One region of the Thermoanaerobacterium sp. CMT5567-10 genome, then DNA from elsewhere that is predicted to be linked to it. Evidence: a T-box and tRNA genes for the amino acid it is inferred to sense, from the RefSeq annotation. Region 1 holds a T-box; the other holds one or more tRNA genes.
The links. A T-box is a leader RNA that pairs with one kind of tRNA and senses whether it is charged. The one in region 1 lies ahead of metG (methionine--tRNA ligase), so its partner is inferred to be a tRNA-Met.

Region 1 (5,969 bases):
AGCTCTGGTACTTTAATAGACACGTCAGATAGTTCAAAATTCATAAAAAATCCAAATGGATCAATATGGAACCCTAATACACTAGTTTATTTCGATTTATATAGTTCAAGTATAATAAGCTATTATTCTACATCCGTAAAAACTATAAATGCATCTGTAGAAACAATTTTCCATCTGGATCCGAGTTGGATACCTAGCAATTGGACAGATTACACAAATTTATCATTTACTTTCTAAAAATTGAGGTGAAACTGTATGCAAAGAAAAAAAATTTTTTTATTAATCAGTCTGATTATCATTTTGTCACTAAGCATTGTTACAGCTGCTTTTTCACTATCAGCAAAAAATCCTAGCAACGAAGCAAATCAATTGCAATTAAATAATGTCTTTAAGAATGTCGGTAACTTTTTAAGAGGTAATAAAGATAAACTGCAAGTTGATAAGGGAGATATAATTGCTAAAGTTAATAATATACCAATATATAAAAGTGAATTTGAGCTGCAGAAGGGACTGACGTTGGCTTCAGATGCAGAAATAAGCAATATAGACAATTATATCTTGAATAAACTTGTTAGAAAAAAAGTAGAAGAATACTTGGCATCAAGTTATAATCTAAAAGTTTCACAAGACGAAATAAATTCATATATAGAAAAAGAAAAAAAGGAATTTGCTGATTACCCAGAAGCTAACCAAATGTTGCAAGAAATGATTTCTGCAAGTGGCATGACATCCGAAGAATACTGGAATACTTATGAAAAATATAATGTTAAAAGATTGTTGTTATTTGATAAATTGTACAATGCAATTATAAATAATGGAATAAGAAGTGGAAAGTTAGAAAAAACTAACAGCACAACTTTTAGCCCACAAAGTGAATATAAAAATTATGTTGATAATATTATAGAACAATATGTAAAACAAGCTAAAATATCAATTAACGACAAATATAAAGATATGTTTAAAGATTTTACAGTTAATTAAAATCAAGTAAGAACTAAATAATTATTTTATACAGCATCCTCTTACACCATAGTACGTACCGTTCTATATACGGCGGTTCATTAAGATTTAGGGAGGAAAAATAAATGAAACGAAAATTAATTATGATTGCGACATTGTGCATGCTCATCATATTTTCTATTGGTACCATTAGTTATGCTGTCTCTCCTCAAGTGCAAGCCAATATTGCCGCACAAGACAGCTTTAAAACATTGCTTAAAAGTATTAATACAGAATACCGCGATTTTTATTTTACAACAAAAGATGAAGTATCAATGGCAAAGCTGGGAAATCCAATTCAATGGGCCACTATTGATATTAATAAATATGATCCTTCAATAAAAATAAGTGATCAAGTCACTCGTGAACCATTTTACACATACCCGGTAATAGCTGGAAACAATGTAATAACCGATTTTTCAATCATATTAAAGGATGAAAAATGGCATGTTGTAGATTTTGGCGGAGCATTAACCAAAAATATTTATAAATTAGCAAATGAAAATAACTTTAATCCGGACGATTGCTTTTTACTGAATTTTGGTGGTGATATATTTGTGATTGTTAATACAAATAGAGAAGAGATGGCCTTTTCACCGTATTACTCTGATCAAAATGCTGGTCTAAAAGAAAAAACACTTGTGAACAGCGATATTATTAAAAAATCTTTTATGAACAAAGTGCGTAATATTCAAGAAAAAGCAAAAGAGGGAAATTATAAAACAATAGGCAGCAATGAAGCTCTATATGGACTTCCTCCGTTAGAATTCAAGCAGAAAAGCATTTTCGAACGTTTATCTATTTATTTTAATCATTTATTATAACAATTATTATACAATTTGATCAGCATTCTAAGCTCTTATTAAATAACTGGAAGCTTGTCTTGTATATACTAAAAATACAAGTTAAACAAACTTAAGATAAAATAATGGCGGGCATTACCCGCCTTACTTTTTTATTTAACCTTCGCACCGCTTTCTATGTCTTTATCGACAGTGACAACAGTCAATTTGCCTTCGTTTGATGCCGCCAAAATCATTCCATGTGATTCTATGCCTCTTAATTTTTTAGGCTCCAGATTTGCAACGAGGACGAGTTTTTTACCTATAAGTTCATCTGGTTTGTAATGCAGTGCAAGCCCTGACACAACTTGCCTTACCTCATCACCAACTTTAAGCTTAAGCTTTAATAATTTATCAGCGCCTTCTACTTTTTCCGCTTCCAATACTTCTGCAACCCTCAAATCAATTTTTGCAAAATCATCTATTTTGATGTAATTTGTCTCTTCTTTTACATCTACTTTTTTAGAAGATTCTTTTTCAGCTTCTTTAAGCTCCTTTTCTACATCGATCCTTGGGAAAATATTCTCCCCTCTTTTGACTTTTGTGCCTGATTTCAGTAAGCCGAATTTAAGGCTATCCCATGTTCTTAAATCATTGCCAATTCCAAGCTGTTCATATATCTTGATAGGCGTATTTGGCATAAATGGCGTTATTAAAACTGCGACAAACCTCAACGATTCAACAAGGTTGTAAAGAACAGTTTTAAGCCTTTCTTTTTTACTTTCATCTTTTGCCAATACCCATGGCATCGTCTCGTCAATGTATTTATTTGCACGACCTACAAGCTTCCAAATTTCCGCAAGAGCATTTGAAAACTGCAACTTATCCATATAGCTTTCAACAACTTTTGGCAAATTATTTGCGATAGATATTAACTCATTATCAACATCGTCTTTATCTAAAGCCTCAGGCACTACACCGTCGAAGTATTTTTCTACCATCGTTACAGTCCTGCTTAGAAGATTTCCAAAATCATTGGCAAGGTCAGAGTTTATCCTGGAAATCAAGGCTTCATTTGAGAATACGCCATCTGCCCCAAACGGAACTTCTCTTAAGAGAAAATACCTTATAGCATCTACACCGTATTTTGACACAAGCTCTTTCGGATCAACCACATTGCCCTTCGACTTTGACATCTTGCCGCCTTCTAAAATAAGCCAGCCATGGCCAAACACCTTCTTAGGTAGAGGCAAATCCAGCGCCATAAGCATTGCAGGCCATATAATGGTGTGGAATCTTACGATTTCCTTTCCAACAAGGTGCACATCTGCCGGCCAGTATTTTTTGAAATCTTCGTCGTGGTCTGTAGAATACCCCAATGCAGTTATATAGTTGGAAAGTGCGTCAATCCAAACATATATAACGTGTTTTGGATCGAATGGAACTTTTACGCCCCAGTCAAAGGACGTTCTGGATACGCACAAATCCTCAAGACCAGATTTTATAAAACTTACCATCTCATTCAGCCTTGATTCAGGCTGTATAAAATCTGGATGTTCTTCGTAATATTTAAGAAGTTTGTCTGCGTAATTTGAAAGCTTAAAGAAATAGCTTTCCTCTTTTACAAGCTCTACAGGTCTGCCACAGTCTGGACAGTTTCCATCAACAAGCTGCTTCTCTGTCCAAAATGTCTCGCAAGGAGTACAGTACCATCCTTCATATTCGCTTTTGTATATGTCGCCTTTTTCATAAAGCTTTGTAAATATCTTTTGCACTATCTCTTCATGCTGCTTGTCTGTTGTCCTTATAAACTTATCATTGCTTATGTCCATCGTCTTCCACAAATCTTTTATCCACGCCACAATCTCATCAACATACTGTTTCGGCGTAACGCCTTTTTCCTTAGCCTTTCTCTGTATCTTCTGACCATGCTCGTCTGTCCCTGTCAAAAACATCACATCGTACCCTGTAAGCCTTTTAAACCGTGCCATCGCATCTGCAGCAACAGTTGTATAAGAATGACCTATGTGTAGTTTATCACTGGGATAATATATCGGTGTTGTAATGTAAAACGTCTTTGCCATAAAAATCCTCCTCATCTTATAAATTTATTTTTAAGACGTAAAAAAACCCGCCTCCCAATCAGGGGCGAGTTTGTTCGCGTTACCACCCTTTTTCACATACGCCTCACGGCAGTATGCCTCGTAAAGTGCCATCACACTCTTACTCTGTAACGGGAAATCCCGCCAAAGCCTACTTAGTTTCAGCTTTGAAGCTCGAGGTCCATGTTCAAAAGTTCATTCTCTACTGGCTTTCACCTGACCCAGCTCTCTTTAAGAGAAATTCCTTTCTACTCTTCCCTTCATTGCCTTTTTAATATATTATTTACATCGTTACATAATAATATACTTTATCGCAAATGTATTGTCAACTATATTTTCTCCATCTTCATTCTCTCTTCTACAAATTTTACAGCATCATCTTTATTTTCAATATTGCCGTAAAACTGGTTTTTTCTTAGTTCGTATAATATCTGATTTAAAAGCTTATAATCTTTAAGATCAAAATTGACTATTATATCCAAAGGTGTAAGAAGTGGAGTTTTTGTTTTCTCATAGTCCATGTACCTTCTAAGCATATTCAATATAAAACTTCTATAGCAAGAAGCTTCATTTAGCCGGCCTTGTCCCTTCATTGCAGCCACAACATCAGCCTGCGACAACAGTAAACATCCAATGGAATCATCTTCAAGGTCAGAAAAAAATTTAAACATAGTCTTATTCGACATACCATTTACATAAATCGAAAATGGATTTGCATGGTAGAGGACCATCTTTTTTATCAAAGACGATTCTTTTTTAGCCATTTTTAACCTTTTGGTTATACCTGATACAATTTTTTCTCCCTTTACATCGTGATTGAAAAACTGAATATGATTATCAGCATCAATATAAATTGCATCTTTCTTGCCAATTTCGTGGAACATGGCTGCAATCTTTAATACATCTTTTAACTTATTTCCCGAAGAAAGTTCTTTGTTAAGGTAATTTAAAATTGTTTTTGTCATATCTGCAGGAAATCTGAGCTCCTGCACAATGCTTTCATATTCCTCAACTGTTTTAATCGAATGATACCACGAATCCAAAACCTGATAATAGCAGCCCCCTAATTCCTTCATGTTTTTTATTTCAGGAAATATTGAATCGATTAAGCCCAGCTCGTCCATCATTTTTATATATTTAAATGATTCATTTGATTTCAATATTGCATATATTTCATTCATAATTCTTTCCGATGAGATTTTACTAATCAGATTTGATTTTTCCTTTATAAGATTTTTTGTATCTTCTTCTATTGAAAATTTATACTTAGAAGCAAATCTCACGGCTCTAAGCATCCTTAAAGGATCGTCATCAAATGAATCTTTGCTTACACATCTAATCTTTTTATTTTGAAGGTCTCGTAACCCTCCAAATGGATCTATTATCAAATTGCTATCAAAAAAATCATTTAATCTCAGTGCCATTGCATTTATTGTAAAATCTCTATGTCTTAAATCTTCTTCTATGTATTCGCCTCTTAATTGTGTAAAATCCATCATAATTTTTTCATACACAACTTTATACGTTCCTCTTTCTTCTGCATACGGGACATAAGAACCTCCTAGCTTTTCAGACACCATCTTTGATATTGATGCAACATCGCCTATGACAGCAAAATCATAATCACTAATTTCTCTATTTAATAACCTATCTCTTATAGTTCCACCTACGACATAGACATTCTCAGCAAAATCATCAAGTATACGTTTTATCCTATTTATTAATATTGTCATCTTAAAAAATCCCCTTAGCTTTATAAGATATTACCATCTCTAGTATATCAAATTTTTAAAAGTAAACAAGCTAAAAAAACAGTCTACTGTAAAAAACTGATGAAAGTATAGCAACTATATCTGCTGCAATTCCTGCTATTATTGAATGCCTCATTTTTTTTACACCTACAGAACCAAAATAAACTGCCAAAACGTAAAAAGTTGTCTCCGTTGAACCATACATAACAGAAGCAAGTTTCGCTATAAAAGAATCAGGACCTTTTGACTTGATTAATTCAGTAGCTATGCCTAATGAACCACTTCCTGAAAGAGGCCTTATAAGAGCCAGTGGTACAACATCTGATGGCATCCCT
Region 2 (5,969 bases), 180 kb from region 1:
TCGTAGTCTAATATGTGCCGTCTTGCTAAAAGTCCCAATATTTTTCCGTTATCATCTACAATAGGGAAATTTCTGTACCTGTATTTTAACATAGTTTGTCTGATATCGTCTATGTAATCACTGTCTTTAAAAGTGACAATATCGTCTTTAATCATTATAAGGGACACAGGGAGGCACTGGTTTATTAGCTTTATAGTGTCAAATGTATCGCAAGGTACGACTATTAATGTTGAACTAAATTTTTCAGCTTCGTTTATTACTGCCTTTGACGGTTCTTCACCTCCAGTGATTATGATGGTTTTGGCACCTTTTCTTATGGACTCCAATTGAATATTTTCCCTGTTTCCTACAATCAGCGTCATACCTGACTTTATTCTGCTTACGACGCTCTCTGTCTGCATGGCAGCTACAATTATATCGCCTCTTATGAATTCCTCATTTCTTACAATTATTTTTCCATTTAGCGTCTTTATAATATTCTCAACAGGAATATTGTAATTTGATAATTCATGAGACGATGTTAAGTATGCTTTTGCAAGATCCCCCATTGTAGCGATGCCTTTTAGTTTATTTTCATCATCTACTACTATTATAGTTTTAGAGTTATTGTTTAATAGTACATTCCATGCCTCATACATAGGTGCTTTTTCACTTATAGTAAGAGGTTTATCATAAGCAATGTCGCCAACCTGTGTAAATACATTGTCTATCAATAGTGGTTCTTTTACATTAAAATAGTTTAATACAAATTCTGTTTCCCTGTTAATAGGGCCTAGCCTTACAGGAATAGCATCTATTTTATCGGCTTTCCTTTTTAAATCAGCATATGCTATTGCTGAACAAATTGAATCAGTATCTGGATTTTTATGTCCTGAAACAAATACAACACTCATATTTAATTTCTCCTTTGTTTAGATTTTATTATGATTTTTAATAAATAGTAGAATCACTGAGATTTAGGGAAATTTAACATAAATATTGGTTGGCGTATTAAAGAATCATATCAAAATCTCATATAAATATAATATAATATGAGGAGGTATAATGTAAATGGTAATGAATGTACAAAGCCAGCTTTATTCATTTCTTGTCATGTTATATGGTGGCATGATAATTGCTATTTTATACGATGTATATAAGGTCATAAGGATTATATTAAAACCTAATAGACTTGCGACAGATATAGGAGACATTATTTTTTGGATATTAGGAACAATTGTCTTTATATTTTTTTTATACATAAGCAACTATGCTGAAATGAGATTTTATTCATTTCTTGGATTCATAATTGGTATACTTTTATACAATATACTGTTAAGCCCTTTTGTTATAAGGCTATTGCTGCTTGTTTATAGAATTGCAAAAAATATATTTATAAAGATATATAGAATTGTAACATATCCGCTTGTAGCTACATATAATATGCTGATTATGCCAATCAGATATTTCTCAAAAATGCTCGGCATACCTGCCAAACTAGTTTACAACATAATATCACATTTTAATATTTTTAAGAAAAAAAAATAAAGGATTTTTAGTTGCGATGTCGAATATATTTTTAAAACAATAAAAAACAAAAATACTTTGAAAGGTTTGTTGAAGTCATGAAGGGAAGAAATAAAATTAAATTTAAAACAATATTGTTACTTCTTTTTGTCGTATATGTCGCATTTACGTTCGTAAAACAACAAATCACTTTGAATATTTTAGACAATAGGTTAAATGCGGTTACTTCTAAAGTGAATGCTGCTGAAGAGGAGAATAAAAGATTAAATAATCAGATAAAATATATTAAGACAAACGAATTTATAGAGAATGAGGCAAGACAAAAATTAGGGCTTGTAAAAAAAGGAGAGATTATGTTTGTAGATACGGCTAAAGATAGCAAAGATTCGTCAAATTAGAATAAGAATTTTTTAAGATGCTTGATAGAATGAACTTTTTAATATATAATAAACATATTAGTAATCAAATAAATCAAAGGGAGGATAAACATTTATATGCCATTTCAGGTAGGAGAGGTAGTTGAAGGAACTGTTCTAAATATCACAGATTTTGGAGCGTTTGTTCAATTACCAGAAGGCAAGACAGGTTTAGTTCATATATCAGAGGTTGCTAACACCTATGTTAAAGATATCAACGAGTTTTTAAAGGAGAATGATAAAGTAAAAGTAAAAATTCTTTCTATGGATAAGGGCGGGAGAATAAGCTTGTCAATAAAAAAGGCTTTGCCAAAGCCAAAACCAATAAAAAGCAATAAGGGCTATGAGAACGAAAGCTATAGCAATCGGAATAATAATATATCTTTTGAAGAGAGAATATCGAAATTTCTAAAAGACTCGGATGAAAGACAGCAGCAGCTTAAGAAGAATTTTGATTCAAAGCGAAGAGGCGGCGGCTATAAGAGGAACGCTAATTATTAATAACTTCGGGTATAGCCCGAAGGTTTTTATTTGGGAGGACTATTATGAGGTGCTCTGTTATCGATATAGGAACGAATTCAATACGTCATCTTATATGTGATGTGGAAAATGGTGAAATAAGGCAAATAAAGAAGGATGTAAAAATAACAAGGCTTGGTGAATCTGTCTCTAAAAGCGGCAAATTAAATAATGATGCAATTGCAAGAAGTGTAAACACGATAAAAGAATATTTGGATGATGCGAAAAATTACAAATCGCAGAGCATATATGCTTTTGCCACATCAGCCGTAAGGGATGCTAAGAATTCCAGTTATTTTATTGATGAACTATTAAATATTGGTTTGGATGTGGATATAATCGATGGTGAGACAGAAAGCCTTTATGGACATCTAGGGGCGTCGTATGGAATAAAAAAGAATGATGTGCTGGTAATGGATGTGGGTGGTGGCAGTACTGAATTTTCTTATTTCAAAGATGATCTTATAAAAAGAAGTTTTGACATCGGTGCAGTCAGACTTACGGAAAAATTTATAAAAAGCGATCCTATTTCGGTTGACGAGTACAATAACATAAGGCTTTATATAACTGATATGCTTACACCATTTATCAGCGATAATCAAGATATGCCTAAAGAGATAGTCGGGATAGGTGGTACGATAACGACGCTTGCAGCTATGTCACAGGATTTAAGGATATATTCGAGAGAATTGATTCATGGATATGTGCTTAAAAAGGGCGAGATAAAAAGGCTGCTTGACTTAATGATGTCTTTAAGCTTTAATGAAAGAAAGCTGTTAAATGGCTTGCAACCAGAAAGAGCAGATATTATAGTTGCAGGTACAATAATAGTTTATACGGTATTAGAGCTTTTGAATTGCACTTCCATTACTGTAAGTGAGTGGGATAATTTAGAAGGTGCTGTAGTAGAAAAATTTATAAGAGGTAATGATGGTAAAGATAAATAATTAATAGCGTTGTGTGTAAATAATATATCCATAAGGGTATTGACTAATACTGTTTTATGTAATATAATTAATGATGTCGCTGATAAATGTGATTGCCGGAGTGGCGGAACTGGCAGACGCACAGGACTTAAAATCCTGCGGGCCTTTAAAGCTCGTACCGGTTCGATTCCGGTCTCCGGCACCAATTGAATAATACATCGCGGGGTGGAGCAGTTGGCAGCTCGTCGGGCTCATAACCCGGAGGTCGCAGGTTCAAGTCCTGCCCCCGCAACCAAACATGGCGGCGTAGCTCAGTTGGCTAGAGCATGCGGTTCATACCCGCAGTGTCGGTGGTTCGACTCCACTCGCCGCTACCAAATTAGTAAATTGAAGGGTTTAAAGGTTAAAAAAACATATAGTCAAAATGAATGAGTATAATCACTCACCTAAAAATGTGAGTGGTTTTTTGTTAGTAAAATTTGCCATTCAGGATTTTATCATGACTTTTGCAGTAAAGAAGGATAAGAATAAGTTTTTAGCCTATCTATGTGGAATTAAAAGATTTGGGCATAAATTTTGCTCTACAATCTTTTATGTATGTTGAATTTGGAAATGGTTTTTTTGACAAAAGTCGTTAATTTTATATAATTTATTATAGAGTCTATTTATAAGTTAAAAAATTAACGTATTAAGGAGGACTAAAATTGATAACTATATCTAAAGATGAAATGCTTGACTTTTTTCATAAATTAACAGCTTTTTTACCTATGCTTTTTGAGGATAGCGTATCTTTTGCCATTGTAGATAATGAAAAGTATTTAGAAATACAAAATTGTGATGAGCTTCCTATTAATGCAGAAGTAGGTGATGCAATTCCAGAAGGTGGTGCAGCCTTTGAAGCCCTTAGAACTGGAAACTACATCATAAAAGATGTACCTAAAGAAGTATATGGAGTACCATTTAAATCATATGCCATCCCTATAAAAGATTATGATAATGCTGTAATTGGAGTTTTTCTTATGGGAAAAAGTTTAGAAAAAAGACATAAAGTATTGTCACTATCAGAAAATCTGGCAGCATCACTTGAACAAATATCTTCAGCTATTCAAGAGGTTTCCTCTGGAGTTGAAATTGTAGTTAATTCCAATACTAAGATATTAGAAGAAGTAGATAAAGCTATTGAAAATACAAAAGGTACTGATGATATTTTAAATTTTGTTCAAAACATTTCTAAACAAACTAATTTATTGGGACTAAATGCAGCCATTGAAGCCGCTAGAGCTGGTGAAATGGGGAAAGGCTTTAGTGTAGTTGCTGAGGAAATACGAAAGCTATCTAGTACCAGTAGTGAATCTATAAGTAAAATAGACTCAGTATTAGAGAAAATACAGGAATCTATAAAAAGTATTTCTAACAAAATAAATGAATCAAGTTCATTTTTTGAGACCCAAGCTGCCGCCTTTGAAGAAATTACTTCTTCCATAGAGGAATTAAGTGTTACTTCTAGGCTCTTAGAAGATCTATCAAGGAATCTATAGGATAGTGAAGAAAATAAAATATGATTATGTTATAAAAGCAGTTACGAATTTTTCACTTTCGCTTTGCTTAAATCAAAAATCACGATTTTATAATATTTAGAAAGAATAACATTTAAATGGACCTTTATGATATAATATAAGTAGTATAATATTTCAAGAAAATTCGGATATATTACTACCACATTTTTATACTATATATGGTGAATATGTAGGTATGTTTTAAGTGAATGCGAATTTTGTATTAACGGAAAGAGCATAAGTTTAACTTAATTATAAATGCCAGATAAAAGTTTTATACAAGGAGGGGCATATATGCCACTACCAAAAGAAAATAAGAAATATACTTATGCTGATTATTTGACGTGGCCAGAAGGAGAAAGGTATGAGATAATTGATGGTGTTCCATATATGCAGGCAGCACCAACATGGCAGCATCAAGCGATATTAATGGAGCTATCAAGACAGTTTGCAAATTATTTGCGAAATAAGACTTGCATGGTATTCACTTCACCTTTTGATTTACGTCTGCCGGAGGATAATAAGCAAAACGATGATGATGTGACTAATGTCCTACAGCCTGATATAGTTATTGTGTGCGATAGATCTGGATTGCGAAAGACTGGATATTATGGTACGCCTGAATTGATTGTAGAGATTGTATCGTCATCAAGTATGAGGCGTGATAGATTAGAAAAATTTAATATATATGAAAAAGCCGGTGTTAAAGAATATTGGATAGTGGAGCCGGAAGGGAAAATTGTAAGTGTGTTTGCTTTACAAGATAGTAAAAGATACGGAAGACCTGAAATATATGCTGACGAAGATAAAGTTAAGGTAACTATTTTTGATGATCTTATAATTGATTTAAAACCGGTATTTGACTATTAGAAAAGAGAAAAGGGATTGTTTTATATGACAGACAATAATTATTATCAAGATTTGTTTAACGAAGGCTTGAAAGAAGTCTCCCATCCTCTATAGGTGGGAGATGAATTTCTATTGTCTGCCATAGAATAATATGTCATAATAGATGCAGAAAATTTTATCGTAGAAAGCCAAGGTGA

Region 2: it encodes a tRNA-Met, which carries the amino acid that the T-box ahead of metG (methionine--tRNA ligase) is inferred to sense. The anticodon was not compared.

Annotation. Positions count from the first base shown of each region.
Region 1 covers NZ_CP130558.2:1,557,129-1,563,097, forward strand. Annotated here, with positions in the region: gene Q2T46_RS08065 (hypothetical protein) at 256-981, shown strand; gene Q2T46_RS08070 (hypothetical protein) at 1,086-1,823, shown strand; gene metG (methionine--tRNA ligase) at 1,955-3,865, opposite strand; T-box leader at 3,923-4,156, opposite strand; gene Q2T46_RS08080 (CCA tRNA nucleotidyltransferase) at 4,213-5,616, opposite strand; gene Q2T46_RS08085 (spore maturation protein) at 5,687-5,969, opposite strand, start outside.
Region 2 covers NZ_CP130558.2:1,379,843-1,385,811, reverse strand. Annotated here, with positions in the region: gene Q2T46_RS07230 (putative manganese-dependent inorganic diphosphatase) at 1-893, opposite strand, end outside; gene yabQ (spore cortex biosynthesis protein YabQ) at 1,051-1,527, shown strand; gene Q2T46_RS07220 (septum formation initiator family protein) at 1,605-1,904, shown strand; gene Q2T46_RS07215 (S1 domain-containing RNA-binding protein) at 2,001-2,423, shown strand; gene Q2T46_RS07210 (Ppx/GppA phosphatase family protein) at 2,468-3,388, shown strand; tRNA gene Q2T46_RS07205 (tRNA-Leu) at 3,483-3,572, shown strand; tRNA gene Q2T46_RS07200 (tRNA-Met) at 3,587-3,662, shown strand; tRNA gene Q2T46_RS07195 (tRNA-Met) at 3,668-3,744, shown strand; gene Q2T46_RS07190 (methyl-accepting chemotaxis protein) at 4,096-4,905, shown strand; gene Q2T46_RS07185 (Uma2 family endonuclease) at 5,218-5,793, shown strand.